One region of the Filifactor alocis ATCC 35896 genome, then DNA from elsewhere that is predicted to be linked to it. Evidence: predicted binding sites of a transcription regulator. Region 1 holds the regulator's gene; the other holds the start of a gene.
What was found. Region 1 encodes LexA, which represses DNA repair genes until DNA is damaged. Its sites were predicted from a motif close to AGAACANNTGTTCT; they were not measured.
Positions count from the first base shown of each region.

Region 1 (16,025 bases):
ATGGAATATCATCCGGACAGAAATCCCGATAATAAAGAGGCGGAAGAAAAATTCAAAGAAGTAAATGAAGCTTATGAAGTGCTGTCTGATGCAGAAAAACGAAAGACTTACGATCAGTTTGGGCATGCGGGATTTGATCCTCGTTCAGGATTTTCCGGGGGTTTCGAGGGAGCGGATTTTTCAGATTTGGGAGATATCTTTGGAAGTATGTTTGGCGATATGTTTGGCGGGGGAATGCGTCAGAGAAGAAACGGACCCAAACGCGGGGCAGATTTGCGCTATGCAGTAAATGTTACATTTGAAGAAGCAGCTTTTGGAACAGATAAGGAAGTGACGATTCGTCGTGAAGAAGAGTGTGATGTTTGTCATGGAACCGGAGCAAAGCCAGGAACACATAGCAAAACATGTCCAACTTGTCACGGAAGCGGTCAAGTGAGTCAGCAAGTCAAGACTCCGTTCGGAGTTATGATGCAGACAGTAACTTGTTCAAGTTGTCACGGAGAAGGTGAAATTATTGAAGAACGATGTTCAAAATGTGGGGGAAGAAAAACAATTCCCGGAAAAAAGACAGTGTCAGTCAAAGTTCCTGCCGGAATTGAAGATGGAACGATGCTTAGAATGAGCGGTCAAGGACAACCTGGAGAAAAAGGGGGACCACGAGGAGATTTGCTTGTGCAAATAAGAGTACAGCCACATTCCGTTTTTGAAAGAGATGGCAATACTGTTTGGATGGAGTTGCCGATTTCGTTCACACAGGCAGCTTTGGGAGACGAAATTGAAGTTCCGACCTTAGATGGAAAAGTAAAATATAAGATTCCGGAAGGCACACAAACAGGAACTATATTTAGATTAAAAGGGAAAGGAATCCCTTATATGAGACATGGTGGACGTGGAGATCAAAAAGTTCGTGTGAAAGTAGAAGTTCCACGAAAATTAACAGAAAAACAAAAAGAGTTGTTGCGCGCGTATGCTCAAGAATGTGGCGACTATGTTACGGAAGAATCAAAAGGATTTTGGGGAAAAATTAAAGATGCATTAGATTAAATTAAATTAAATTAAATTAAATTAAATTAAATACTCTCCTTTTCATTAGAAATATCATCTAATGAAAAGGAGATATCTTTTTTAAAAAACAGTAGTTTCTAAACTTACATCACCATGTGAAAGTATGATATAATTACCCGTATACATATGAAAGGAGATAACAAGATGAAAAGTTTCGGTTTATTTAATCAAACCTTAGAAGAAAGAAGAGACATGATATTAAACGGAAAATTGATGAACACACTGCTGTTTTTATCAGTACCGACTCTTGTTATGTGCCTTATTCAGTCTCTGATTCCGATTATTGACAGTTTATTTTTAAATAGAACATCGGGATATGTAGTTGCAGCATCTGTAGGATTTGTTGTTCCTATTATTAATATTTTGAACGGGATGTCTATGGGATTGGGTGTTTCCGGAATGGCAATGATTGGGAGTGCAAACGGATCCGGAAATAAAGAACTCGTTCGAAAAATAGCTACACAACTTATGGTAGTTGGATTTTTGGCAGGAATTGTAATGGCTCCGTTTTGTTTTGTGAGTGGATTGATTGCTACAAGATTTATCAATTCTGAGATAGCTGGAGATGTATTTATCTATTTGGGACTATACTCTTTTGTAATGCCATTTCTTTTTTTGACAGCGATTTTTAACTCTATCAAAAATGGGATTGGACAGCCGGAAGCAACTTTGTACAGAATGATTTTTTTGTTAGTCGGAAAAGTAGTATTTAACACAATATATTTATATGTGTTGCATTTAGGAACAATTGGTTCTGTATTGGGTTCTTTATCTTCGTATTTTTGTATCAGTGTTTGGATGTATTATGACTTGTTCATCAAAGACTCCGATTTGAAACTTTCATTAAAAGATTTTCATTTTGACAAAGAAATTATAGAAGAGACATTTCGATTGGGAGTTCCTGCTATGATTAATCATATGACTGTAAATGTGGGATTTGTTTTGATTAATATGGAAGTTCAAAAATACGGTGGAAACATTATGAATGCTCAAACCATTGCAATTAATCTAAGCACAATTTGTTTCTTGATTCCATCCTCCCTCAGTACTACTGTAACAACAATGGTGAGTATGAATATAGGGGTAGGAAGAAGTGAACGAGCAAAAAATACTTTCTACAGAGCTTCTATTGTTGCGATTATTATTTCGTTTATCATTATAGTTGTATTCTTTCCGTTTGCAAAACCACTGGTGTTACTTTTTCATACGAGTGAATCTATGCTCGGAATTACGATAGATGCTGTCAAAATTTACACAGTAGCAATCATAGGATTTTCCTTATACATGATAGCTCAAGGCGCTTTCATCGGATTGGGGAAAACAAAAATTCCTGTGTTTACCGGAGTACTTCGTATATGGTTGTTAAGATATTTGTTTATACTGGCATTTGAGAACAGTATGGGTGTTTATTCTGTGTTTTGGGGAAATGTTTTTTCAAACACAGTTGCGGGTTTGATTTGTTTCGTTATAGCATTAAAAGTTCCTTGGGAAAGCTCAGTAAAATTAGTTCATTCTTAAGGACAGAAAAAATTAAAAAATAAGTTTTAGTAAAAAAAAAGAGTAACTGTTGTTTTGGTGTAACTTATAAAAACAGCAATTACTCTTCTTTTGTATTATAAGAAATAAACAAAGTGCTAATGACTTTTTTAAAAAATTATTTTTAAAGAAAGGCAAGAAAGTATCAGTCAAATTTTCGAATTAGCATTTTCAACTTACCGAGTATTTTGATATTATCTGAAAAAATGGGGGAATATTTTTCGTTTTCCGGTTTGAGGCAGATTCTATTTTTTTCATAAAAAAATCTTTTGATGGTAGTATATTCTCCATCAATTAAGGCAACTACGATATCTCCGTTTGATGCAGTTTGGCACTGTTCAATCAAGACGATATCATTGTTATAAATTCCCGCATTAATCATACTATCGCCTTCTACTCTAAGAAGAAAATGTTCTTTTGAATTAATCCAGTGTTCTGAAATGGGAATGTAGTCATCGACATTTTCAACTGCCAAAATAGGAGTGCCGGCAGTTACCTTTCCGATAATAGGAATATCTACTGTATTTTTTTTGGCGAATCCCATTCTTTCAATCGGATCAATTACTTCAAGAGCTCTTGTTTTTACAGAATCTTTTCGGATGTATCCTTTATCTTTAAGCTGGTTTAAACAAGCGTACGCAGTGGATGTGGATTTGAATCCTACAGATTTGCAAATTTCTCTAACAGAAGGGGGATATCCTTTTTCGTTTACAGTGTTGGCGATGTATTGTAATGTAGATTTTTCTTTTTCATTTAAGTCTGAAAACATAAACATTCCTCCTATAATCAAATTAATTTATAAATTGATTATAGCAGGAAATTTTAAAAAAATCAAAACATTTGTTCTAAAAATTATTGACAAGAAACATTTGTTCTGATACTATTTATTTAACAAATAGAACAAATGTTTTTTAGGAGGTACACTCATGAATAGATATCCAACAGCATTAAAAGAAAAAAAGAATCTCACGGAAGATAAGAAGAAACAGATAAGAAAGAAGAGGAGAACACGAAATTTCAAACTTGTATTGATGACTTGTGTTTGGATTTTATTTTCGGCAAGTATCGTTTTTTCTATGAATAATGATTTTTTGCCAAAGCAATCTGAGAAAACTCTTACTTTTATGGTGACTGAAGGAGATTCATTGTGGAGTATCGGAAAACAATACTGTCCGGAATATATGGATATTCGTAAGTATATTCATGAAATTATGAAATTGAATGACATGCAAGATACCACTCTATATGTGAATGAAACTATTATTATTCCAATCAAAGAGTAGAGATCCTTGATATAGGGAACAAATTTTTGATAGATTTCGTTGCAGAAAGATAGGTAGTATGTTATATTATATTACAAAGGTAAACTATGCAGTCGCATACGGTTTGTATGAGGAAAGTCCGAGCTCCACAGGGCAAGAATGCCGGATAACGTCCGGTAGAGGCAACTCTAAGGATAGTGCAACAGAGAGATACCGCCAGTAAAAGCTGGTAAGGGTGGAAAGGCGAGGTAAGAGCTCACCGGCAATTTGGTGACAAGTTGGCCATGTAAACCCCATTCGGAGCAAGACCAAGTAGAGGCATGAAAGAGGGCTGCCCGTCCTTCCTCGGTGGTAGGTTGCTGGATTTTGCCGGTAACGGCAGAACGAGATAGATGACTGCACACGACAGAACTCGGCTTATCGGTTTGCCTTTGTTTATTATGAAATAACTTTTTACAATTTGGTGAATTTTAAAATCTTCTAATTGTATAGAATTAGAAGATTTTTTAGTGAATATATTTTTTTAATAGAAGCGCTATTGAAAAATAAGATATCTGATAGAGATGATTAATGAGATATGTAAGTTATTCAACGTGTATAAAAGAAATGCATAGTGAGTTGTATCAACATGTGTATCTGATTGCTTAGCACAATCAAGCGGAAATTACTAAGCAAAGACAAGTTTTAACATCTATGGTGTGGTAACCGATGAAATAACATGTATGTTTCTAAAAGATGAAGTAGAATTCCGGATTTTTTCTGAATGGAAAATAAGCAAGTTAATAAAGTTTATAGAATAAAAAGATATTTCATAAAGGGAAAATAAGTGTGATAGAAAAAAGAAAGGAATGAAATGAAGAAATTTACAGAATTTAATATTTCAAAAGAGATTCAAATGGCATTGGAGCAGTTAGGTTTTGAGGAAGCAACTATCATTCAAGAACTGGCGATTCCCATTGCGACAGAAGGGAAAGATTTGATTGGTCAATCTCAAACCGGTACGGGAAAAACGTTTGCTTTCGGAATCCCTATATTAGACAACATATTACAAAATAATAATCATCAGATTCAAGCGTTGGTTATTTGTCCGACGAGAGAGTTGGCAGTCCAAGTTTCTAACGAATTTGATAAATTAACGGCTTTTACTAAAATCAGAAATATTGCTGTCTATGGTGGAGAATATATTGATAAGCAGATAAAAGGATTGAAAAAGAAAGTTCAGATTGTTATCGGAACACCGGGAAGAATATTGGATCACATTGAGAGAAAAACAATAAAGCTGGATCATGTGCGCTTTGTGGTACTGGATGAAGCTGACGAGATGTTGGATATGGGATTCATAGAAGATATTGAAAATATTTTGAGAGAAACAAGTGAAGAACGACAAACGATGTTGTTTTCAGCTACTATGCCTGCAGAGATACTGTCTCTTTCAAAAAAATATTTAAAGAATCCGGAAATGATTCGAGTAAAAAATAAGACAATGACAGTGGATCAAATTGAACAAATTTATATGAAAGTGAAGAATGCAGATAAATCGGAAGTTTTGAGTCGTATTTTGCAACTAGAGAGCTCTAAAAAGGCTATTATTTTTTGTAATACAAAAAAAATGGTGGATGAGTTGGTTGTGGATATGCAAAACAGAGGTTATGCAGTAGAAGCGTTGCATGGTGATTTGAAACAACAAAAAAGAGATATGGTATTGAACCGATTTCGAGAAGGGCAAATCAGTATGTTGATTGCAACAGATGTTGCAGCGAGGGGATTGGATATTCGTGATGTTGATTTGGTAATCAATTATGATTTGCCGATTGAAGAAGAACAGTATGTGCACAGAATCGGTCGTACAGGTCGTGCCGGTGCAAGCGGAAAATCTTACAGTTTTGCATATGGTAGAGATATAGAACGATTGAGAAGGATTGAAAAGTATGCAAAATGTAAGATTAAAGAAGAATCGATTCCTCGTTATGACAAAGTAAAGGAAAAAATTATTCATCAATACATTGAAGGAATTCGAAGTCAAAAAAACAGTGGTGATTTGGATTTTTATTTTAATTTAGTTTCAGAAATGAAACAATCCGGTGTGAATTTGGAAGCTTTTTTGGCAATTATGATGAAAAATACTTTGAATCTTCAAAACAAGGAAAAGATAGATTATCGTGCTTATGAGAGAGATAGGATTAGGGCAATAACCGGACAGAAAAAGGAGAAGAAATCAAAAAAATATTCCAAAGAAAGAGGCATGGTCCGTTTTGAATTGAACATCGGTAGGGTAGATAGAGTAGGGCCTGCAGATATCGTATCTTCTGTTGCAAACCGATGCAAAATTCCGGGAAAGAATATCGGTGCGATTGACATTTTGTCTGATGTAAGTTATTTTGATATCAAGGAAGAATATGCAAAGATAGCAGAAAAACATTTGAAACAAGTAAAAATCAGAGGGAAAAAAGTGACTGCGAAACAAATGAAGTAAATATTTGGAGGAATGTTATTTTGGTTAATTTCGGAAATAAGTGGGACTCTCTGTTGAAAGAGGAGTTTCAAGAAGAGTATTATCAAAAGTTGAGAACATTTTTAATAACAGAGTATAGAACGAAGACGATTTATCCGGATATGTATCATATTTTCGAGGCGATGAAAGCAACTGATTATGATGATGTGAAGGTGGTTATTTTGGGACAGGACCCATACCATGAGCCAAATCAGGCACATGGTATGGCATTTTCTGTGCAACCGGGAGTTCGCATTCCACCGTCACTGTTCAATATTTATAAGGAACTTTCCAGTCAGTTGGGACTTACCATACCGAATCATGGTTATCTGATGAAGTGGGCAAAACAAGGAGTACTTCTCTTAAATGCGGTGCTTACTGTGGAGCGTGGAAAAGCAAATTCACATAAAAACATGGGATGGGAACAATTTACTGACAGAGTGATTCAGTTAGTGAATGCAAAAGAAAAGCCGGTCGTTTTTTTGCTTTGGGGTTCGAATGCGATTGCAAAAGCAAAGATGATTGATACAAAGAAACATCTGGTATTAACTTCACCTCACCCGAGTCCGCTTTCTGCATATCGCGGTTTTTTTGGAAATGGACATTTCCTCACAACGAATGAATTTTTGAAACAAAAATATAGTCAAGTGATTGACTGGCAAATAGATGATATATAAGAGAGCAATGAAAAAACTTCTTAGTAGCAGTTTCTACTAAGAAGTTTTTTGTAAAAAAGATGTTATCTCAGTTTGATAAAAAATTATTTCAATTCACTGCCTGAACTCGAAAGCTTACGATTAATTTTTGTGCTTTGTCATAGATAAGCTTTTTATTTTACGAATTAAAATAGGGCGAATATCATGAGATAGGTACAGGGAACCGCATATGACAAGGATATCTGATTCTTTTAGATTTAAGAATGCTGAATTGACAGCTTCTTCTAAGGAAGAAGCTTGTTTTACATTGTTGCAATACTGTTTTGAAACTTCTGCCAGTTTTTTTGATGAAAGAGCACGAGGATGATTTGGAGATACCGCTATAAAAATATCGGAAAGTGTTGCTGTGTTTTCAAGTATTTTATAAATATTTTTGTCTTTCAGAACGCCCATGATCATTTTGATAGATGTTTTAGGAAAAGTGGCTAAGGTCTTTTTTAATGCAATGGCGCCATCTTCATTATGAGAACCGTCTAAGAGAACTAACGGAGATTCGGAGAGTATCTCCATGCGGGCGGGAATGAAGGTATGTTCAACGCCGTAGCAAATAGACTCTGACGGAAGTGAAAATCCTAACTGATTTAATTCCTTAGAAGCTGTAATTACGACAATAGCATTATACAGTTGTACTTCTCCCAACAATGATTTTTTATAGGAGATTCCTTCATAAGAAAAATCACAAACACCGAAAGAGTTGGTATTAAATTGTAAAGAGGTACAATCAGGTTGTACCAGTTTGCTGTTTACCAGTTTGCATTTTTTTTTCAATATCTGAAGTACTTCTTTTGGTAATTTTGGATAAACAATGGTTGTAGCACTTTTGATGATACCGGACTTTTCTTTTGTAATTTCCTCAATTGTACTTCCGAGAATATTTGTGTGATCTAAGGAAATGGAGGTGATGATTTGTAAGAGTGGAGGAGGAATAATATTGGTAGAGTCTAATGTTCCGCCTAACCCGACTTCCAACAAAACGATATCGCACTTTTGTCTGACGAAGAACTCAAGAGCAATTGCGGTCAATATCTCAAATTGTGTCGGAGGGTCATTATTGATTGTAGATTGTTCGGCACAGTGGTACACATACTCTGCACATTCCAAAAAATGTTCTTCTGAAATCATTTTCATATTTACCTGGATACTTTCACGAAAGTCCAGAATGTAGGGGCTGGTAAACAAACCGGTTTTATATCCGCTGTGGGATAAGATATTTGAAAGCATATAGCAGGTAGAACCTTTCCCGTTTGTACCTGCTACATGTATGAATTTCAATTTATGATGGGGGTTACCCATATGATTTAATAGGCGCTCTATTCGAACAAGACCCAGTTGAATTCCTAATTTTCCAAGTTGTTCAAAATGTGCAATTGTTTCTTGATAGGTCATAAAAACTCCTTTAATACTCTGATATAAGATGTTATAGATAGTAGACTTCTTCCAATCGAGACAGATATGTTTTGATTTCGTTTAATTCTTTCGTTGTTGCCGGAATTCCTGAAAAGTAGAACTGAACAGACTGCGAGTAACTTTCTATCAGTGGTGCTTTTCTGAGAAGTTGTTTGATTGTACCTTCGTTCCCATCTATAAATTGTGTTTTTTTAGAAAAAATTCTTTGGAATGACGGTTTAAAATAGTTAAAATGTGTACAACCCAACACAATAGCGGAATAGTCAACGGCACAGTATTGATTGAGAGCAGTTTTGATGTATTCTTCTACTTCTAAGGAATCGAATTGTTTGAGTTCTGCGAAATGAACCAGTTTCGGTAAAGCGATTAAGTCTGCCTGATGATACTTATCCACTCGATTTAAGAGTTGGCGCAATTTATTTCCTTGAATAGTAATCGGAGTTGCAGCAACTAAAATTCGTTGTTGTTTCTCCGTATAAGTTTCAACGGCTTTTTTTACGGCAGGCTCCATTCCGATGATGGGAAACGGAAACTTATCTCGGTATTCCTTTGTTGCTACACTGCTTGCGGTATTGCACGCAATGACAAGTGCATCTACTTTTTTAGAAATAAAAAAGTTCATAATTTCATCGATAAAAGTTTGGATTTCAAAAACAGACTTTTCACCATAGGGAACATTTTTTCTATCAGCATAGTAGATAAAATTTGCATGCGGAATTATCTTGAGCGCATGGTGGAGGACGGATAGACCTCCAATTCCTGAATCAAAAATACCTATATTCATAGTTTATCCTTCTTTTAAGATATAATAATTAAATTGAACCTTCGGAACAGCTCAAATGTACACAGAGTATTATATCATATTACAACTGTGAGGAACTTTTATTTTGAAAAATAATGTTTATAAAAAGAGCTATTTTTATATAGTAATGCTGACAAAACATATCCTATGTAAAGTAATTTGACAAGTTGAGATGTGAAATGCCAAAATTTAATAAATTTGCCATGAATTCAAATTTGAAAAAATGCACCTCTACTTCTTTCTTCTTAAAATTAGGATGAGGGGATTATGTACTTGATAGAAACTATGAATTACAATTGGAAATAGCCAATGATATTAATTGATTCAAATAGAGGATAGTGTACTTTAAAATTATGACAGATGACAAAAGAACAGATAGTAGTATTATGATTTGAAGAAAAATTTTATTGTATTATATGTAAAGTGCCTATCTTTCATATAAAATAAGAGATAGGCACGGTGTTTTATTAATTAAGCGATTTCTTAGACATCACGGCGGTGTCTTTTTTTGTTAATCAGTGTATTTTTGATATTCCAAAGCTCTTCAGACAAGTCAACCTTATATGGTTCGGGATTGCTAAGACGCAAATATTGTGGCCATAGAGAATTTTTTTCAGAGAACGCATAATCTCTATATTCCAAAACTGTTTTCTTTTTACGAACGCATTTTCCGTCTACAAATAAAGGTTGAAGTAATTCTTTTATATAATAGTTTTTGTAAGTTTTTCTTTTCCAAGTATAAACCGGATGAAAAATTGTTAGAGGTTTAGAAGTATCAACAATTTCATGATTAAGCATAATCAAATCCGCTTCTGCTTTATTATTTTCTTTGTTGTAGATTCTGATAATTTTTTTGTAGCCCGGGTTTGTAATTTTTTCAGGTGATTCTGAAATTTTGATTTTCGGTTTAATCACACCATCTTTTTCCACAGCAACTAATTTGTAGACTCCACCCAAAGATGGCCAGTCACTGGAAGTAATCAATTTGGTTCCGATGCCCCAAGAATCTATTTTCGCTCCTTGCAACTTTAAATCGATTAGTGTATATTCATCCAAGTCATTGGATGCAGTGATTTTTACATTTTCAAATCCGGCTTCATCAAGGCGTTTGCGCACCTCTTTTGATAAGTATTCTAAGTCGCCGGAGTCAATGCGAACTCCTAATGGTTCATGTCCTGCTTTTCTCATTTCTTTAAATACAGTGATTGCATTTGGAAGACCGCTTTCTAATGTATCGTAAGTATCGATTAACAAAATTGTTTTATCAGGATAAGTTTTTGCATAAGAGCGGAATGCTTCAATTTCAGAATCAAATTTTTGAATCCAACTGTGAGCGTGAGTTCCCATGACCGGAACATTGAACAGTTTTCCGGTTAATACATTGGAAGTGCCTTGTGCTCCACCAACGATAGCAGCTTTGGCACCATAGATACCGGCATCCGGACCTTGTGAACGACGCAATCCAAATTCCATTACTACATCATCTTTTGCCACTTGGCAGATTCTTGAACTTTTTGTTGCAATAAGAGATTGAAAATTGATAATACATAAAATTGCCGTTTCAATAAACTGTGCTTCGACCGCTTTTGCTTTTACTCGTAAGAGTGGCTCGTTTGGAAACATGACAGAGCCTTCTTCAACAGCATAAATTTCACCTGTAAATTTAAAGTTTTTCAGATAATCTAAAAAGGCATCATCAAAAGTATTTAAACTTCTAAGATATGCAATATCTTCTTCTTCAAAATGAAGATTTTCAATGTAGTCAATCACTTCATTAATTCCACATACAACAGTATATCCTCCACGACTTGGATTTTGACGGAAAAACACATCAAATATCATAGTTTCTTCATGTGTATTTTCATTAAAATACCCATTCATCATGGTAAGTTGATATAAATCTGTTAAAAGTGTTAAGTTGCGCATAATAGTTTGACACTTCCTTATAAGTATTCTAAAATGTTGAAAATGAACAATTTAAGTCATTATACCAATGTTTGATTAAAAATACAAGGAATTCTCCTGTGGATAAGAGAAATATAATTATCAATTGATAATATTTTATTGTGAACAGAAAGGAGATTTTGCGTTATGCTGGGCTGTTTTGATATAAGGGTACGTATGTAATTTTTGTGAAAATATACAGCAAAAACTGAAGTAAAACTTTTTGGAGAAATATGAAACAGACGAAGAGGTGCATATTAAAATGATATTAGAGAAATTACAATTTGAGAATAAAAACAAGATTCCCATGCATATGCCCGGACATAAAAGGAATCTATCTTTATCGGGAGAAGCTACTTATTTATCAAAATTAGCTGCAGATTGTGATATTACAGAGATAGACGGATTTGATGATTTGCATGATGCAGATGGAATTCTGAAAGATTCTATGAAAAGAGCATCTTATTTGTGGTCTTGTGAAGAAACTCATTATTTAGTCAATGGAAGTACAGTCGGAATATTGTCAGGAATTTATGGAGCAACAAAACCTGGAGATACTATTTTGGTAGCAAGAAATTGTCATAAATCGGTGTACCATGCCATTGAAGTATTTGGATTAAATCCAATTTACTTTTTGCCGGAGATAGATGAATTGACCGGAAGTTGTGCAGAGGTTTCTTATGAGACAGTAGAAAAATTACTATTCAGATATCCTGAAATAAAATTGGTTCTTATAACCAGTCCGACATATGAAGGAATTGTTACTGATATAGAAAAAATTGTGTCAGTTGCACATCAAAAAAATATTCCTGTCATGATTGATGAGGCGCATGGCTCTCACTTGGGATTTGGGTATCAATTCCCAAACAATGCTATTCAAATGGGAGCAGATATTGTGGTGCACAGTTTGCACAAGACACTTCCCAGCTTGACGCAGACAGCGGCTATTCATAGAAACAGTAATCGAATTTCAAAAGAGAGGTTACAAAACGCAATTTCTATTTTTGAAACAAGTAGTCCGTCCTACTTATTATTAGCCTCCATTGACGGATGTGTGGAATTGATGATACGAGAAAAAGAAAAATTATTTTTGAATTGGAGAAACAGGTTAAATTCATTTAAGAAAAGGATTGAAAAGATGCAGAACTTGGTTTTGTTAGAAAATGAAATTAAGAAAAACCGCCAAGTGCTATATGATGACAGTAAAATCGTTATTTCTTGTAAAAATACGAATTTGACCGGGATAGAATTGATGGAACTTCTTCGAAAAAAGTACCATATTGAATTGGAGATGGCATCCATTGATTATGTGGTAGCTATGACGGGAATGGGGGATACAGATGTTTCGATGGAGAAATTTGCAGAAGCTTTGTTAGAAATAGATGAATCATGTGAAAAGCGAAATTTTGAACAAAAATCATTTGCTCAATTTACAATTCCGAGGAAATTTATGAATATCAGAGATATTGCATTGTGTAATAGTGGATTTGTTACACTTGAAAAACTTTGTTCGGAAAATGTTTCGGCAGAGTATATTTGGGCATACCCTCCGGGAATTCCGCTTATTGTTCCGGGGGAACATTTTGACGATGTGTTAATTTCGAATATGATACACTATCAAAAGAGTGGAATTTCACTAAAAAGCAGCACCGGAAGATTCCCAAATGAGATTTGTGTGGTTGAACTATTGAAAAATGATAGAATTTAAGGTAGAATGAATACAATATGTGTTATGAAATATGTGATAGGAAATAAATAAAGGGGTATCGGTCATGAAAAGAATTCAAACATTAAGTACAAGAAATTTAAGACAAAGTATGATGAATGGTGGATGTGGAGAATGTCAGACATCTTGCCAATCTGCTTGCAAAACATCTTGCGGGGTAGCAAATCAACCTTGTGAAAGCACAAGAGTGAGTAGAATCAAGACATTAAACACAAGAAATTTAAGACAAAGCATGATGAATGGCGGATGTGGAGAATGTAAGACTTCTTGCCAATCTGCTTGTAAAACATCCTGTGGAGTAGCAAATCAACCTTGTGAACAACATTAATATTGTTTCATACAGAGTTGTATTATGTAATCACCGGCATTTTACCATGAGACAAGAGCCGGTGGTTTTTATTTGTAGTTAAGAGGGGGAGACATGATACATCAATATAAATTGAATGGCTATAATATTGTGATTGATACCTACAGCGGTTCAGTGCATGCAGTAGATGAAGTAGCATATGATATTATTGAATTATATGAGAAAAATGAAAGAGAAACTATTGTCGATACACTGTTACAAAAATATGCTCATTTAGATTTATCCAGGGAAGAGATTGAAGATTGTATAGAGGATATTGAATATTTGAAAGAAGCAGGCCAATTATTTTCTGATGATATCTACCAAAACGCAGTATTGAAAATGAAATCAGGCAGTGTGATAAAAGCGATGTGCCTTCATGTTGCACATACCTGCAACCTTGCGTGTGATTACTGTTTTGCAAAACAAGGAAAGTATCACGGCAAAGATGGATTGATGTCATTTGAGGTTGGAAAAAAAGCGTTAGATTTTCTGATTGAACATTCAGGGACAAGAACCAATTTAGAAGTGGATTTCTTTGGGGGGGAACCCTTGATGAATTGGGAAGTTGTGAAGCAGTTGGTTGCATATGGACGAAGTCAGGAAAAAGAGAAAAAAAAGAAGTTTCGTTTTACGCTGACAACAAACGGTGTGTTGTTAGATGATGAAATTATTGAGTTTGCGAATAAAGAGATGTACAACGTGGTGTTGTCATTGGATGGACGAAAAGAAATCCATGACCGTTTTCGAAAGAATCTTGCCGGAAAAGGAAGTTATGATTTGATTGTTCCTAAATTTCAAAAATTCACAAAAAGTAGAAATGATGCGGGGTATTATGTTCGTGGAACTTATACTCATCATAATGTCGATTTTACAGAAGATATTTTTCATATGTCAGATTTGGGTTTTACACAATTAAGCATGGAACCGGTGGTGTCTTCTCCACAAGATGGTTTGTTGGATTCCTCTGCATTAACAGAAGAAGATTTACCGAAACTGTTTGAACAGTATGAAATCTTAGCAAAAGAGATGATTAAGAGGAATCGAGAAGGCAGAGGATTTGAATTTTACCATTATATGATTGATTTGGAAAATGGACCGTGTGTCTATAAAAGAATTTCCGGTTGTGGTTCCGGAACAGAGTATTTAGCTGTAACACCATGGGGTGAGTTGTATCCATGTCATCAATTTGTAAATGATCCGGATTATTGTTTAGGAAATTTAGATGATGGAATTTTGAAACCTGAATTGGTAGAGGAGTTTGGGAGATGTAATATTTACAGTCGAGAGGAATGTGAAGATTGTTGGGCAAAATTATATTGTTCAGGAGGATGTGCGGCCAATTCTTATCATGCTACAGGGAGCATTACAGGAGTATATGATTACGGATGTAAGCTGTTTAAAAAGAGAATAGAATGTGCAATCATGATGAAGGTAGCAGAGCAAGATGAAGTTTTAGAATAATTAAGTTAAGGCACGACAATGATTGATAAGAAATATATTAGATAAAAATAAAAAGAGCAATTAAGGACGGTATGTCTTTGAATTGCTCTTTTATTTTAAAGTTAAAATGATTTTTAAAAAATGTTATCATTTAAAAATACAAATTTTTAATAAAAGTATATTTTGTTGTTAATAAAAAACATTGGTTACTAATTTACTATTTTATTTCATCTCATTAATCATCTTATCTATACCGGAGGGAATAGATTTGTACCATAACATTTACAAGAGATTGATTTTTGAATGATTTGTGTTATAATTTAACTGTATTTCGCTGTCTTTTGTGACAGAAAATTGTGTAATAGAACTAAAATTATTTTGAAGCATAAAAACAATCGTTGCATGAAATTGACGATGGGAGGAATTTTTTTGATACTATCAGGGAAAGAAATTTTTCGAAGATTGGGAGAAGACATTGTAATTGAGCCGTTTGAATCGTCTCGTTTGAATCCGAACAGTTATAATTTGAGATTGCATAATGAGTTGTTGGTATATGAAGACGATATTTTGGATATGAAAAAGAAAAATGCGTTCAAAAGGATTATTATACCGGAAGAAGGATTGTTGTTAGAGCCAAATAAACTTTATTTGGGAAGAACGATTGAGTTTACCGAAACAAAAAATTTGGTACCAATGTTGGAAGGACGTTCATCTGTCGGAAGATTGGGTCTGTCTATTCACATTACTGCCGGTTTCGGTGATGTTGGATTCAAAGGATTTTGGACATTGGAAATTCATTCTATTCATCCGATTAAGATATATCCGAATGTAGAAATTTGTCAAATTTATTATCATACGATTTGTGGAGAATATGAAAATTATGCAAGTGGAAAATATCAAGGAAATCAAGATATCCAACCGAGCTTGCTATACAAAGATTTTGAAAAATAGTGGATAAAACAAGAAAAGGAGATTTGATATGAAAGTATTTAATATTCAAATGAACATCGATCAACACAATCCAAATAATAACTATGCTACCGCAGAGCGTTGGATTAGAAAGGCTCATGAAGAAGGTGCGGATGTAGTTGTATTACCGGAATTGTGGAATACAGCGTTTCATATGAGTGAAAAATTATTTGAATTGGCAGATAAAGATGGTGTGCGAACAAAACAGTTTTTTTCAAGCTTATCAAAAGAACTTCATATTAATATTGTAGGAGGTTCCGTTACGGTATTAGAGGACGAAAAAATATATAATCGTTGTTATGTGTATGACAGAGAAGG
Region 1 covers NC_016630.1:599,196-615,220, reverse strand. The annotation lists gene dnaJ (molecular chaperone DnaJ) at 1-1,044, shown strand, start outside; gene HMPREF0389_RS02710 (MATE family efflux transporter) at 1,210-2,583, shown strand; gene lexA (transcriptional repressor LexA) at 2,747-3,370, opposite strand; gene HMPREF0389_RS02700 (LysM peptidoglycan-binding domain-containing protein) at 3,528-3,884, shown strand; RNA gene rnpB (RNase P RNA component class A) at 3,961-4,299, shown strand; gene HMPREF0389_RS02695 (DEAD/DEAH box helicase) at 4,717-6,336, shown strand; gene ung (uracil-DNA glycosylase) at 6,357-7,031, shown strand; gene HMPREF0389_RS02685 (bifunctional folylpolyglutamate synthase/dihydrofolate synthase) at 7,152-8,456, opposite strand; gene murI (glutamate racemase) at 8,488-9,261, opposite strand; gene HMPREF0389_RS02675 (nicotinate phosphoribosyltransferase) at 9,763-11,205, opposite strand; gene HMPREF0389_RS02670 (aminotransferase class I/II-fold pyridoxal phosphate-dependent enzyme) at 11,447-12,931, shown strand; partial or broken gene scfA (six-cysteine ranthipeptide SCIFF) at 12,996-13,130, shown strand; gene scfA (six-cysteine ranthipeptide SCIFF) at 13,146-13,277, shown strand; gene scfB (thioether cross-link-forming SCIFF peptide maturase) at 13,371-14,759, shown strand; gene dcd (dCTP deaminase) at 15,168-15,689, shown strand; gene HMPREF0389_RS02650 (carbon-nitrogen family hydrolase) at 15,718-16,025, shown strand, end outside.

Region 2 (16,025 bases), 290 kb from region 1:
ACACAATCGGTCTTCAAGACTTTTGATTCATTGTTTTTCTCAAAGTTTAGAGATGGCAAAAAAGTATGTTAATATGGGGGCTTTTATAGCATTAGGGGGAGCAATTACTTTTAAGAATGCGAAGCATTTACTGGATGTAGCAAAATTTATTCCTATGGAACATTTGTTGTTAGAGACTGATTGTCCGTATTTGACACCTGAACCATTCCGTGGCAAAAGAAACGATCCTTCCAAAGTTAGATTTGTGGCTCAAAAAATTGCCGAGTTAAAAAATATTGATTTTACGGAAGTAGTGGATAGAACTAATTATAACGCAAGGATGTTTTATGGCATTTAAAGTGATATGTATTGGAGATGAGTATGGGATTATCTGAGGTTAGAAATCATGCAAATTTAATTCTTAATATCATTCGACTCATTACAAAAAAGGAAAATTTCTATGATGTAAAAAATGAGGTAATGGAATCTGTCCGCAGCGTAATTCCTTGTGAAAAAATTTCGATTAATATGATACCTAAAGAAAATGCTAAAGAGGTTCAGCTGGTATATTCTTATACAAATAAATCATCTTTCGGAGAAGGAATAGAATCAAACTTGGATGATATTATTTCTTTGCCAAGAGAAAGTTATTCGGACTTTATATGGAATGCAGTTTCGGAAGGGATTTACTCATATACTTTTAGTGATGAAAAAAACTACCAACAGAGAGCAGTGTTTCCGATTATAACAAGTCAAGGAATAGATGGCTTCATTTATTTTTTGTTTAAAAAAAATTTTTTCTTATCGAGGGATAACATTTGTTTTTTAGAGGAGATTGGTTTATTGCTTGGTATCTCTATTGAAAGAACAGAGTTGAATAAAAAGATATTAGAGTCTAAGATGAGACAAAGGGAAATGGCAATAGCATTTGATATGCAACAAAATGTAATGAGTGAAAATAATTTATTGTTTTTAAATGGAGGACGAATTAACTATTTATATAAATATGGTGAAACAATGAAGTATCTTCCAAAACTTTCTAAACGATTAGGTGGAGATTATTGTGAAATTATTCCCTTTGAAAATAGAAGTGCTTTAGTTTTTATTGCGGATGTGATGGGTCATGGTGCATCTTCCAATTATTTTGTTCCGATGATGAAAGGTATTTTGAAAACCTGTGTTTCTATGGGAGTTGTTGAGCCGAAAAATCTGATGAATCAAATGAACCAATTATTGATGAAAGAGTTGGATAAGGCGAATCTATTTATTACAGCACAGGCAGTTTATATCAATTTTGAAGATAATATGCTCTATATTACCAATGCAGGCCATACAGAACCTATTTTATTTAGTCAGAATGAAGATATGTTTTGGTATAGTTATATTGGGGAAAATAAAGGTCTTCCGTTAGGAATTGATTCTTCAGTGCAGTATACTCAAAACCAAATTTCAGCCGATGAGTATGATATGTTATTGTTATATACAGACGGAATTTTAGAAGCTACAAATATAGATGGAATTGAGTATGGTACGGATGGAATTATTGATTTTTGTAGAAAGAATAAAGGAAAAGGATATGAAAATTTTGTAGAGAGGTTATATGAAGATGTTTTGGAATATATTAGACATACAGATACCGTTCTCCAAGATGATACTATGTTGATAGGGGTGGAGTTAGGAACAATTCAAAAAGACAGTTAAAATAGAAATTGAAGGTGGGGAATTATTTTGAAGAAAAAAGAGTTGTTGAAAGTTGTTTTATGCGGTGGAGTTAGAAAAGAAGACGAAAAAAAAGTTGGGGTAGTATCTGTTGTACTAATTACCTACGATCGTGATTTGGCACAAGAAAAAATGCAAGAGTTGATTGTAAAGCATCCTGAAAATTGTTATATGGTATATACTGTCCCTGAAGACATGGATTTAACAATATTAGCACAATATCCTTCTATGGCAATTACAAAAGAGGATTTGGAATAAATGATGGAGGTGTATCTGATGAAAAGCATTGATATTAGAGCTTTGTTTCGTAACAGTAAAGATTATGTAGGAAAAGAAATTGTAGTAGAGGGTTGGATAAGAACTAATCGTTCGTCCAAAAGTTTCGGGTTTATCGAGTTGAACGACGGAACTTTTTTCAAAAATCTTCAAGTTGTGTATGAAGAAAATTTAACTGATTTTAAAAAAATTTCTAAATTATGTATTGCTACTGCAATTAGTGTAAAAGGAACACTGGTTGAAACTCCCGGAGCGAAACAGCCTTTTGAAATAAAGGCATCTGAGATTATTGTGGAAGCTGAATCTTCACCGGAGTTTCCGCTGCAGAAAAAAAGACATACATTTGAATATTTAAGAACAATTTCTCACTTGAGACCAAGAGGGAATACTTATGCTGCAGTATTTAGAGTTCGATCTATAGCGGCATATGCGATACACAAATTTTTTCAAGAAAGGAATTTTGTATATGTAAATACACCTATTATCACCGGTTCTGATGCAGAAGGCGCGGGTGAAATGTTTCATGTTACAACCTTTGATTTTAACAATATTCCTAAAAATTCGGACAACAGTATAGATTATACAAAAGATTTTTTTAAAAAGTCAACAAACTTGACAGTAAGCGGTCAATTAGAAGGAGAGTGTTATGCTCTTGCATATAAAAATATATATACCTTCGGGCCTACTTTTCGTTCGGAAAATTCAAATACAGCACGACATGCTGCTGAATTTTGGATGATTGAGCCGGAAATTGCCTTTTCTGATTTAAATGGATATATGGATTTAGCCGAAGAAATGATAAAATTTATCATTGATTATGTATTGGAGCATGCCCCTGAGGAAATGGAATTTTTTAATTCTTTTATAGATAAAGGATTATTAGATAGGTTGAATCATGTTGCATCTTCTGATTTTAAGAGAATTACCTATACAGAAGCAGTTGAGTTGTTACAAAAGTCAGATAAGAAATTTGAATATCCGATAGAGTGGGGTAGTGATTTGCAAACAGAACACGAACGTTATTTAACAGAAGAAGTGTTTAAGAAACCTCTTTTTGTTACGGATTATCCAAAGGATATTAAAGCATTCTATATGAGAATAAATGATGATAATAAGACAGTAGCAGCGGCAGATTTATTAGTTCCGGGTATTGGAGAAATTATTGGAGGTTCTCAAAGGGAAGAAAGACTAAATGTTCTTTCTGAACGCATGAAAGATATCGGGTTGAATGAAGATGACTATTGGTGGTACATGGAATTGCGTAAATATGGCGGTGTGAAACATGCAGGTTATGGATTAGGATTTGAAAGAATGATTATGTATCTGACAGGAATGAGTAACATTAGAGATGTGATTCCATTCCCAAGAACAGTTGGAACAGCAGAGTTTTAGTCAAATTATATAATTAAAGAAGAGCAAGGTATAATAGTTGTTATATGTTGCTCTTCTTTATCAATATGAGTATGAAGCTTTTATTCAATCTATGAAACCAATTTTAGATATAAGAAACTTTTAATTTTCAATCAGGTAAGGATGTGGTGATAAGACAAACATATATGTGAATAAAGGTTAGTTTCTTTAACGGAATATAAATTATCATATAGACTTGACGAAGAAATAAAATTTGAATATAATACATACAAGAACAAATGTTTTTTGTGAAGATGTGGTATATTATCTATGTACATAAGAAGGAGAGTGTGGTATGAAAAGCTCAGATAAAAAAAGTAAAAATGTTGATAATGTAGATCGAATCGGTGCTGAAAGAAAAAAAGTGTTAGATGCGACTATTTCTAAAATAGAAAGAGATTTTGGAAAAGGTGCTGTAATGATGCTTGGTGACAATATAGATATGAATATCGAGACAATTTCAACCGGTTCTCTTGGACTGGATTTAGCAATAGGTGTTGGCGGGCTTCCGAAAGGTAGAATTATAGAAATTTATGGTCCGGAATCTTCAGGTAAGACCACAGTTGCACTTCATGCAGTAGCAGAAGCTCAAAAAGCCGGAGGGTTGGCTGCTTTTATTGATGCAGAACATGCCATGGATCCGGTATATGCAAAGGCGTTAGGGGTAGATATTGACAATTTGATTATTTCCCAACCGGATAACGGGGAACAGGCGTTGGAAATAGCAGAATCATTAGTAAAGAGTGGGGTGATTGATATTTTAGTTATAGATTCTGTTGCAGCATTAGTTCCAAGGTCTGAAATAGAGGGAGATATGGGTGATTCTCATGTTGGTCTTCAAGCTAGATTGATGTCTCAAGCGTTACGAAAACTAACAGCATCAACAAATCGTTTTAAGACAGTTATTATTTTTATCAATCAACTAAGAGAAAAGATAGGAGTTATGTTTGGAAATCCCGAGACAACAACGGGTGGAAGAGCTTTAAAATTCTATTCTACATTAAGGTTGGATATCAGAAAATTTGATACTATCAAGAAGAACGATGTGGTTGTTGGAAATAGAACAAGAGTAAAAGTTGTAAAAAATAAAGTTGCGCCTCCATTTAGGCAAGCAGAATTTGACATTATGTATGGAGAAGGAATATCCAGGGCAGGAGAAATTGTTGATATTGCTTCACAATATGGAATTATAGAGAAAGCAGGTTCTTGGTATTCATATAATGATATGAAAATTGGGCAAGGAAGAGAAAATGTAAAACAATTTTTATTAGACAACCAAGAAATGATGGAAGAAATTGAAGGGCAAGTCAGAAGAACACTGTTGAAATCTCATGTTTCTGAAAATGATTTAATAGAAGATGCACTATCTGAAACAAAGGTAAATATGGATGATTTCTCCGATTTGGATGATACTGTGGATTTGAACATATAAATTTAGAGGAGATAGATATGTCTGTAACCATCATTGGACTGGGTCCGGGAAATATTGACAATTTGAGTTTAGGGGCATATAGAGAACTTGTATCAGGTAAAAAAATATACTGTAGAACAAAAGAACATCCTGTAGTGGATGCTTTATTAGAGCAGGGAATACAATTTGAATTTTTAGATAGATTTTATTCGGATTATGATAAATTTGAAACGGTATATGAGACCATTTGTGAGTTTATTGTTCTTTGTGCTGAAAAACAAGATCTTATTTATTGTGTTCCCGGGCACCCATACGTTGCTGAAACAACAGTAGCTATGATTGAAAAAGAATTGGAACGAAAGAATATTGAATGTCGTGTGATAGGTTCTATGAGCTTTGTTGATGCTATTTATCAATATTTGAAGTTGGATCCGGTACATGGTTTTTGTTTGTTAAATGCGATGGATTTTGATGAAAACAAGATAGATACAGGGAAAAGTTTGATATTGACACAGGTGTATAATAGTTGGATTGCTTCTGAAGTCAAATTAAAACTGATGGAGATATATGGCGATGAGTTTGAAATATGGATTGTAGAAGGAGCTCTTATTCCAAATTTAGAAAAAAAAGTAAAGATCCCTTTATATCGCTTAGATCAAATAAAATGGAAATTCAATCATCTTACAAGTCTGTATATTCCAGTTCAATTAGAAAAATTACACTATAGTTTTTATGATTTAGTTGATTTGATAAGAGTAGCAAAAAGTGCGTATGGGTATGCTTGGGATAAAAATCGATGCTATAACACATTGGAAAAGTATTTATCGTGTAAAAGCAATGAATTGAACTTGTCCAGTGATAATAAAGATATTGATAATCTTATAGAAGAGTTAGGCGATGTTTTATTGTTGATATTATTGTGTGCTCAAAATGGCAGGGAAACGGGATTCTTTGATATTTTTGACGTTATTGATTTATTATATAGAAACCTCACGCTAAAATCTATCACATAGTTGAAAAATTATGGTAATTTAAGAGAAAAAGAACTAATTTTTATTTAGAAATGAGCTAAAAATTAATAAAAACAAGAAAAATACTGATAAATACTTGACTATATCATATTTTTTGATAGAATTAAGAAAAACAAGTGTAAAAATAAAGAAGAGAAACTTTGAGCGTGTGTTATTGATTGTTTAGGACTCTGTGTTATGACATCTAGGTTAAAGTGTAAGCAGTTATTTTGAGTAATATATGCGTTAGGATATTTTTGTAGTAACTTGTTTTCAAAAACCATAGTTTTATGGAAAATCAATTAGCTTTATATTATTTTTTTCAATTTTAAGGAGGTAGTACTGTGAATAAAGCAGAATTAGTAACAAAAATGGCTGAAAAGTGTAATTTGACAAAGAAAGATATGGAAGTAGCATTGAATGCTTTCATGAGCTGTGTTGAAGACGCTTTGGTTGCTGGCGAAAAAGTACAATTGGTAGGTTTTGGATCTTTTGAAACCAGAGAAAGAGCGGAAAGAGAAGGAAGAAATCCTAGATCACCAGAAGAAGTTATTAAGATACCTGCATCAAAAGCTCCTGTTTTTAAAGCTGGAAAAGGATTGAAAGAAAAAGTAAACCACAAATAAGTACTTTTATAAAAATACTTACCTTTTATTTGGAAACACGTTGAACATATTTTTCAACGTGTTTTTGTGAGTAGTATAAAAACAAGAATAGATTGATTGAGTACGAACAAAATTTATAATACATAATTTTATAATATGCAATATTGTTTTGCTTTGTAGTATTTTTTTATCATTATGTAGTTGCTATTTTTGAAATTAAGGAGAGAATGATTATGCCAAATCCAATTGTTGAGATGAAAATTAAAAATAAGGGAAATATCAAGATAGAACTATATCCTGAAATTGCACCAAACACTGTTAATAATTTTATTAGTTTAATTAAAAAAGGATATTATGATGGTTTAATATTTCATAGAATTATCAGGGGGTTTATGATACAAGGAGGGGATCCGAGAGGGACAGGAATGGGAGGTCCCGGATATTCTATCAGAGGTGAATTTTCTGCTAATGGTTTCACAAATGATTTAAAACATACAGAAGGCGTGTTATCTATGGCAAGAACTATGGATCCAAATTCCGCAGGGTCACAATTTTTTTTGATGACATCAGTCAGCCCTCATTTGGATGGACAATATGCTGCATTTGGAAAAGTTATAGAAGGATTGAATTTGATTATGGATTTAGAAAAAGTAAAAACATCATTTGGTGATAAGCCGTTAGAAGATGTTGTTATGGAAATGGTTACGGTAAATACCTTTGGAGTTGATTTTCCGGAGCCGGAAAGATATTAGATTCCAAAGGTTGATGGGACCGGGTTCAAGAGAGGTTTGTAGTTATGAAATGGACAGAAGTAGAAATAGTAACGTCTAATGAAGCTGTGGATGCAATTTGTGAAATTTTATTGGAGATTGGGATTTCTGGTGTTTCTATACAAGATCCACATGATTTGAAAAGTTTTAAAGAAGAGTTTCCTTTTTGGGATTATATTGATGAAGAAGTAGAATCAGGGAAAAAAGCAGATGTTATTATAAAAGCTTATGTTTCTGAATCTGACAATTTAAGTGAAATATTAGAAAACTTACAGTTTAGAATATTAGAGTTGAAAAAATTTGATTTGAATATAGGAAAGGGCAAAATATCGACAAATTCTCTTAAACAAGAAGATTGGGAAGAAAGTTGGAAAGATTATTTTCAAACATTTCATGCCACGGATAAAATAGTGATTAATCCTGTGTGGAGACATTATACACCAACAGAGGGCGAGATTGTAATCGATATGGATCCCGGTATGGCGTTTGGAACTGGAGAACATGAAACAACTTCTATGTGTATTGAATTGATTGAAAAGAATATTAAATATCAGGACAATTTGTTAGATATAGGTTGCGGAAGTGGAATTCTATCAATTGTAGCAAAAAAATTAGGTGCCAATATCGTGGAAGCTATTGATTTAGATCCCGTTGCCGTTAAAGTTGCAAAAGAAAACATAGAATATAATCATTTAACCGGACAAATTGTTGTGAAAGAAGGAAATTTGCTTGATGAAAGTATTGGGTTGTATGATATTGTTGTTGCCAATATTATGGCTGATGCGATTATCATGTTGATTCAATCAGTTCGTTTATTTATGAACAAAGATGGAATGTTCATTGCTTCTGGAATTATTTCAGATAAATTGAGCGAAGTGGTTTTTGAACTCAAAAAGCATAACTTTGTTATTACTACTCTTCTTCAAAAGGGAGAATGGAATGCTATAGTAGCAAAACAGGGAGAATAATATGGATCGTTTTTATGTTGATCATCCTTTTAAGGAACATGCCTTTTTAGACGATATAGAAGAAATTAAACATATCACTAAAGTTTTAAGATTTTCTGTAGGAGATTATGTAGAGATATTTGATTCCGTGCAAGGGGAGTATATTGCAAAAATATCAGCAATTGATTCAAAAAGGATTTATTTTGATATTCAAAAAGAATTACCGAAATCAAAATCAAATATTTTCGTCACTCTTTATCAAGGTATCGCAAAAGGCCATAGAATGGAATTTTTAATTCAAAAATCAACAGAGCTGGGTGTTGATACAATTATTCCTGTCCGTTTTCAAAGGTCGGTAGCAAAGTTAGAGAAAGATGATAAAAAGATACAGCGTTGGAATAAGATTTGTTTAGAAGCATCAAAACAGTGTAAACGAAATAAAATCAGTTGTGTAAAGAATGCTATAGATTTTAGTGAGTTGTCCTCAGAATTATTGAAAAATGATTTAAATTTATTTTTTTATGAAGAAGAGCACAACTTAACATTGAAAAGTTATCTAAAAGAGCAGCTGAATCGAATAAAAGTGTTGCAAAACGGTGTAAGTATAGGAATTATTGTTGGACCTGAAGGTGGAATTACAGAGCAGGAAAAAGACATATTGGTTTCAGAAGGAATTCCGTCCTTGTCATTGGGAAAAAGAATATTGAGAACTGAAACTGTCAGTGTAGCAGTTTTGTCGATGTTACATTACGAGTTAGAATTATAAGAAGGCATACTATCGTGTTAATTCTCCTTTATTTTTAAGTAAAACAGTGAAATTTATGGGATGAAACAGTAGACATTAATTTTTATATCGTATATAATGAATACATGTATTTGTACAAGTTATTGGGGATGGGGAGAACAACAATGCTTTATAGACGTATATTATCCATAATGATTCCCGTCATTATGTGTCCGATGATTTCTTTTGCGGATTATCAAGCAATTGTCAATATCGATACACTAAATGTCAGAGCTAAAAAAGATTCAACTTCTACTGTGTTATGTGAAGTATCAGCTAATGCTCGTTTGGATGTGAGCATAGAAGGGGACAAATGGTTAAAGGCAAAAGTTAAAAATAAAGAGGGGTACTTATTTCAAGAATATGTAGATCTCTATGAAGTTACATCTTTTGGAGAAGCAACTTTTAAACATAACTTTCCTATGAAAGATACAACTATGAATTTTTATAAAGGTGAAGTGGTGCCGGTATATGATTATTTTAATGGATATTATTTAGTCAAGAAAAAACATCAGTATTTTTATATTCATGATTCGGTTGTAAGTGTTGATAAGAAGAGTGATATTGCGAAACCGACTGTCATCAAAAACGGTATGTCTACAAAGTTAAAATCTGCCAGATTAGAGAAGGAAGAGATTGTTAAAATAAAGCAAAATGAAGTCAAAACAGAACATACTGAAGAAGAGCTGATTTCTATTCTTGACAATAATCAGACAGAGTCGTATGTTTTGAATTATGATTCCAATATAATAAAGTCTGCTAAACCGTTAGAAATTGCTAAATCGGAAGATAATATAGATTTGTTTGATGGCTATGAGATAGATATAGAAAATGTTGAACAAACTAAAAAAATAAAGAATAAAAAGGATAACAAAAAAGAAGAGATAGTTCCGAAAAACACTTCTGACTTCGATAAATTGAAGTATTCTAAACTTGTGTCGGATAATGGGCTTGATAAATTTGTTAATCAATCTGACTTACTGTCCTATGCAGTAGAGGAATTGGGGAAACCTTATGTTTATGGTGCGAATGGTCCTTCCACTTTTGACTGTTCCGGATTTACTTCATACGTATTTAAAAAATCTGGAATTTCTATTCCGCGGACATCTTACTTACAAGCTGAAAAAGGCGAGAGTGTAGATAAAAATAAGCTGAAGTCAGGAGATTTAGTTTTTTTTGATACAAGAAGTTTAAGTAAGTTAGAAACAGAGGTTGATGATCCTATCGACGGTGCTGTAGTTGTTCAGGAAAGTATTGAAACAGTAGTTTCACATGATTTAGAAGATACAAATTTTGATAAAGAAAAGAAAAAAAGAGTAACAATAAAGCCAAGCAAGGTTACGCATGTCGGAATATATATTGGGGATGGAAAGTTTATTCATGCTTCTTCGGGACAGAAGAAAGTTGTGATTAATGAGTTGGATTCTAAATATTATTCTGAAAGATACTATGGTGCAAAACGTTACCGATAGAATTTAAAAAAGCAAAATGTCAGTGTTGATATTTTGTTTTTTTAAATTTTGAGGTCTTCTTTTAGTAATATTTTTTATGTATAATTGAATTAAAGAAAGGGAATATATGAGTTGTATAGATATACATTTAAGAAAAAATATTGAAAAATTAAGATTTTTAGAGTTGCCGAAGGAATATTTTAGAGATTGTGATGATTTTATTTATGATAATGAGATACAGGTTCCTATTTTTACCGATTATTTGGAAGAAATGATTTTAAAAAAGAAAGAAGGAATATCTATTGGTGAAGCATTAAAATCTATGGGATATGTGATGGGGATAGATAAGGATTTTAAGTACAATAATTTATATTTTAAGATTATTCAAAAGTATATATCGAATCCGACTGCTTTTTTTTCTAGTTATGCCAATACAGAATATAACAAAGGTGAGTATAGGAATGCCATTATCATATTATCATGTATTATACACTTTTATAGTACCGAACTGGATGTACTGTTTAATTATGCAAATCTTTGTAAAGGAATGATTGATAGAACGAATAATCCGGAGGAAAAAGAAAACTTTTATTATGAAAGTAAGCGGGTATTTAAATTGATTGTAAAACACAATCCTCGATTTGCTATGGCTCAATATCAGTTAGGCTTTTTTTTCTTGAATGATAATTGCTTGGAAGATGCAAAAAATAGCTTTGAAATTGCAAAAAAATATATATCGGAAGATAATATGGATATTTTGGAAGATATTGATATCCAAATAAATAATATTAAAAATATTAACTCCTTGAGTATAATTGAAAAATTAATAGAGGAAGGAAATATAGATTTGGCTATTAGGGATTTGTATAAATTCCACCCTTTTCGAAATGAAGAGAAGTATAAAAGATTTTTCCTTTTGGGATATGGTTATAGAATTAAGGGAGAGTATAAAAAGGCAATAGAGCATTATTCACACGCTTTTGACTTATGTAATACAGAGGTTGAATTGATTTCTGAATTGGCTCTTTGTTTTGCCATGATGAATGATTTTGAACAAGCGGAGGAACTATATTTAGCAGCGTTGGATTTATCACCGGATTCTGCAGTATTATTATGTAATCTATCTATGGTGTATATGAATATGAACGAGCTTGGATTATCTGAAAAATATATAAAACAGGCATTGGATTTAGATGATAAAGATGAGATTGCTCTATCTGTTTGGAGAGCTTTAAAGAAATTAATTTAGTGTTATGTGAGATGGTGGTCGGTGAAGGATTTGAAATTGTATTTGGAAATTTTTTTTAGTTTTTTTAAAATTGGAATGGCAACTATCGGTGGAGGATATGCGATGATTCCTATTATCCAAGATGAGATTGTAAATAGAAAACGATGGATTTTAGAAGAAGAATTTATAGATATTCTATCTGTTGCACAAACAACTCCCGGACCTATCGCTGTTAACACATCTGTTTTTGTAGGATATCAAACAAGTGGTATGATAGGAGCTATCATGGCCGTATTAGGTTGTGTATTGCCTTCTTTTTGTATTATTAGTATCATTGCTACTTTTTTTGTAAAAATAAAAGATAATATTTATGTTAACTCTGCTATGATGGGAGTTAAACCTGCTGTAGTAGCATTGATTTTTTCTTCTGCAATAAAAATTTATCAAACATCTAAATTACAGTATTCCACAATACCATTTATCGTTATAGTTATTTTTCTGATTTGTGTATTAAAAATAACTCCTATTTTATTGATTTTATTTGGAATTTTAGCAGGATTGGTATCTTGTAGAAAATCGGAAGGGAAGTAAAGTCAATGTTATTTATCTTGTTTTTTACTTTTTTTAAGATAGGATTGTTTAGTTTTGGTGGAGGATATGCAATGCTTTCTATGATTTATCATGAGGTTGTAGAAAATTCGAATTGGATTACACCATCTGAGTTTACTGATATTTTAGCAATTTCGCAGATTACTCCGGGACCAATATCTATTAATAGTGCAACGTATATTGGAATTTTGAATCATAAAGGAATTTTAGGAGCAGTATCTGCTACCTTTGGGGTAGTCCTACCTTCTTTTATTACTACCATTATTTTATGCAAATTTATTATAAAATTTAAAGATAATATCTATATGGAGTCTGTATTTACATTTTTGAGACCTATTGTTGTTGGATTTATTTTTGCTTCCTCCATTATGTTGATGAATAGAAATAATTTTGTTGATTGGAAAAGTGGTATTATATTTTTGGTTTCTTGTTTATTGTCATACTATAAGAAAATAAATCCAATTTTTATAATTATATGTTCTGCTGTTATAGGTATATTATTTAGAGGATAAAAATACTTTATTAGCATTGTTTTTACAATAGAAATTATTGTTTTTTTATAAAAAGTAAGATAAGATATTTGTAGATGTATTCTCAAAATAATGCGTAGATGGAGTTGATTTTTTTGTGGGAAATAAAAGATGTTTTAATTAATATGCAATTAAAAGATATTGTTGATATTTTAATTGTATCGTATATTTTTTATAATTTATATCTTTTAATAAAAGAAACAAGAGCAGAGCAATTAATGAAAGGTATTTTAGTACTACTGGCGATAACAAGAATTGCAGAAGTGTTAGAGTTACAATTGTTATCTTGGTTGCTAACTCATACCATTCAAGCGGGAATGTTTGCGCTATTAATTGTTTTTCAACCTGAGCTACGTAGAATATTAGAGTATTTAGGACAGACAAAATTTCTTTCTACCAGTATTACGAATTCCTACACGAATAATGACAATTTTATTTTAGAATTGGTGGAGGGAATGATGTCATTATCAAGACAAAAAATAGGAGCGTTGATTATTTTAGAAAGAAAGACGGGAATTAATGAAATTATTCAAACAGGGACTAAGATTGATGGGGAGTTGACAAGACAACTTTTAATTAATATTTTTATTCCTAACACGCCTTTACATGACGGTGCTGTTGTAGTGAGAAAAAATAAAATTGCTGCTGCGGGATGCTTTCTTCCATTGACAGAAAATAAATTTTTAAACCAAGAATTGGGTACGAGACATCGGGCAGCACTTGGGATTAGCGAACGGTCAGATTGTATTTCTTTAGTAGTTTCAGAAGAAACAGGACATATTTCCATTGCTCAAAATGGAAAGTTATATAAGGATTTGAAAGAAGATACTTTGAAATCTTTGTTAAAGAAAGGTTTGGAGGAAGAGCAACCGAAGTATAGTTTTTTAAAGAAAAGAGGAGAACAAAAATGATGAAGAACTTTTATAAAAAAAATGCAAAAGTCAAGTTGATTGTTCTTTTTTCTTCTTTTATCTTATGGATTTATGTAATGGGTGTCGTGGATCCTATTATTACGAGAGATATTACCATAAACGATATTTCCTTTATATATGAAAATTCTAATAACAACATGGAATTTGTTCCGATAGATGATGTTCAAACTGTTAGAATACAAATGAAAGGAAAGTCCAGTGATATTACAAATCAAATCTCTAATGGAATTGGTGTAACCGGAATTATTTCCAATCCTAAGATTGGGGAAAATACTGTTATGTTAAAAACAGAACTTCCTGCAAAAATTCATTATGAGTTTATTCCGAAAGAATTTGTAGTAAAGTTGGATACTATAGCTGTGCAAAGCAGGACTATTGAGATAGACGTTATTGATGAATCAACAACAGCCGAAAGAGTCTATTCTATAGAGAACAATATCACATCTACTTATGTAGAAGGTGCCAGTTCAGAGTTAAAAAAAGTAGAAAAAATTATAGCAACTGTTAAATTAGACAACAGAAAAGAAAATTTTAGTGAAAAATTGGAGTTATATGCAGTTGATAAAAATGGCAAGAGAATGAATACAGTGCATCTAAGTGATAAGTATGTTTTTGTAAAGGTATCGTTTAATTACTCTAAAGAGGTAGATGTTGTTCCTAATATAGTTTCTTATAATGGTGAGAAACTTCGTTTAAGCGCTTATTCGACGGAACCAAATACAATATTGCTTACAGGGGATACCAAATCGCTTGATATGCTAACAGAAGTATATACAAAGCAGATTCCTTGTAATAATATTTTAGCTTGTATAGGAAATCAAATAGAGCTAAATAATGTTGATGGTTTATCTATGGAACCTAGTAGCGTAAAAATTACTCGCATAGATGAAAATATATTACAAAAAGAGATAAAATATGATGTTTCCGAGATTATATTTAAAAATTTTTCATCGGAAGAAATAGAAAAAGTAAAAAATATTTTGAAAGAGTCTATCATAGCAACAGTGTTGTACAGTAAAGAGTTGGATTCTGAAATCGATAAAAGTAATGTAACTATTGTTTTGGATAAAAATAACACGGACAATGTGACTAAAAAGGTATCATTTCAGTTGGTAACAAGACTTCCGATAGACTCATACAAAGTAAATGTAAATGAAATATTTTTAGGTAATTAGCATATCAGAATATAGGTGTAGATTTAAGATTAAAAATTTAGAAGTGGAGATTATATTTCATGAGAAAATACTTTGGAACAGATGGAATAAGAGGGGTTGTAGGTAAGGAGCTTACAGCAGAAATTGGATATAGAGTCGGTGCTGCCGGAGCTTATGTGTTTAAAAAAAACGGACATTGCACAGATGAAAATATTAAAGTGATTATTGGGACGGATACCAGAATTTCAAAAGATTTATTGTCTTCTGCTATTTCGGCGGGAGCCATGAGTGTGGGTGCGAACGTAATTGACGTGGGGATTATTCCAACTCCCGGAGTAGCTTATTTAATACGGAAGTATAATGCTGATATTGGAATTGTGATTTCTGCTTCACATAATCCTTCCGAATATAATGGAATTAAAATTTTCAATTCCAACGGTTTTAAATTGGCAGATGAAATTGAAGAAGAAATTGAATATTTTATTGATTTTCCGTACAAAATAGATAGTATTGGTTTGGGAGTAAAGTTGGGAGGTATTACTCCGGAAGAGGATTATATTACTTTTCTAACGAATTGTATTCAAGGGAATCTTGAAGGATTAAAGTTGACTATGGATTGTAGCAATGGTGCTGCGTACCATATTGCTCCTGAAGTATATAGTCGTTTAGGTGCCGAGGTTAATGTTATTCATAATTCTCCTGATGGATATAATATCAATCAAAATTGTGGGTCAACTCATTTAGAGCATTTACAACAGGAAGTATTAAAAAACGGCTCTGATATGGGAATAGCATACGATGGAGATGCTGATCGATTTTTAGCTGTTGACAACAAAGGAAATATTGTTGATGGGGATCAAATTTTATTAATTTCAGCAGCGTATTTGAAGGAAAGAAATAGACTTAAAAATAACACATTAGTAGTTACGGTGATGAGTAATCTGGGCTTGAAACTAGCTGCTAAAAATTTGGGGATAGATTTAGCAATCACCAATGTAGGAGATAGGTATGTTTTAGAGAAGATGTTGAAAGACGACTATTCTGTTGGTGGGGAACAATCAGGACATATGATATTTAAGGAATTTAATACAACAGGAGATGGAATATTATCCTCATTGATTCTTTGTGAGATTTTGAAACATACAGGTAAGGATTTGTTTTCTTTATCAAAAATAATGACAGTTTATCCTCAAGTTCTTTATAATGCCAA
Region 2 covers NC_016630.1:310,347-326,371, reverse strand. The annotation lists gene HMPREF0389_RS01400 (TatD family hydrolase) at 1-337, shown strand, start outside; gene HMPREF0389_RS01395 (GAF domain-containing SpoIIE family protein phosphatase) at 361-1,680, shown strand; gene HMPREF0389_RS01390 (hypothetical protein) at 1,708-1,956, shown strand; gene asnS (asparagine--tRNA ligase) at 1,975-3,366, shown strand; gene recA (recombinase RecA) at 3,680-4,816, shown strand; gene HMPREF0389_RS01375 (SAM-dependent methyltransferase) at 4,834-5,808, shown strand; gene HMPREF0389_RS01370 (HU family DNA-binding protein) at 6,150-6,431, shown strand; gene HMPREF0389_RS01365 (peptidylprolyl isomerase) at 6,644-7,162, shown strand; gene prmA (50S ribosomal protein L11 methyltransferase) at 7,207-8,148, shown strand; gene HMPREF0389_RS01355 (RsmE family RNA methyltransferase) at 8,150-8,893, shown strand; gene HMPREF0389_RS09105 (C40 family peptidase) at 9,037-10,383, shown strand; gene HMPREF0389_RS01345 (tetratricopeptide repeat protein) at 10,490-11,611, shown strand; gene HMPREF0389_RS01340 (chromate transporter) at 11,633-12,181, shown strand; gene HMPREF0389_RS01335 (chromate transporter) at 12,187-12,711, shown strand; gene cdaA (diadenylate cyclase CdaA) at 12,810-13,640, shown strand; gene HMPREF0389_RS01325 (CdaR family protein) at 13,640-14,836, shown strand; gene glmM (phosphoglucosamine mutase) at 14,896-16,025, shown strand, end outside.
Region 2: a site for LexA is predicted at 3,617-3,630, ahead of recA (recombinase RecA). Genes of this name have one in related genera too.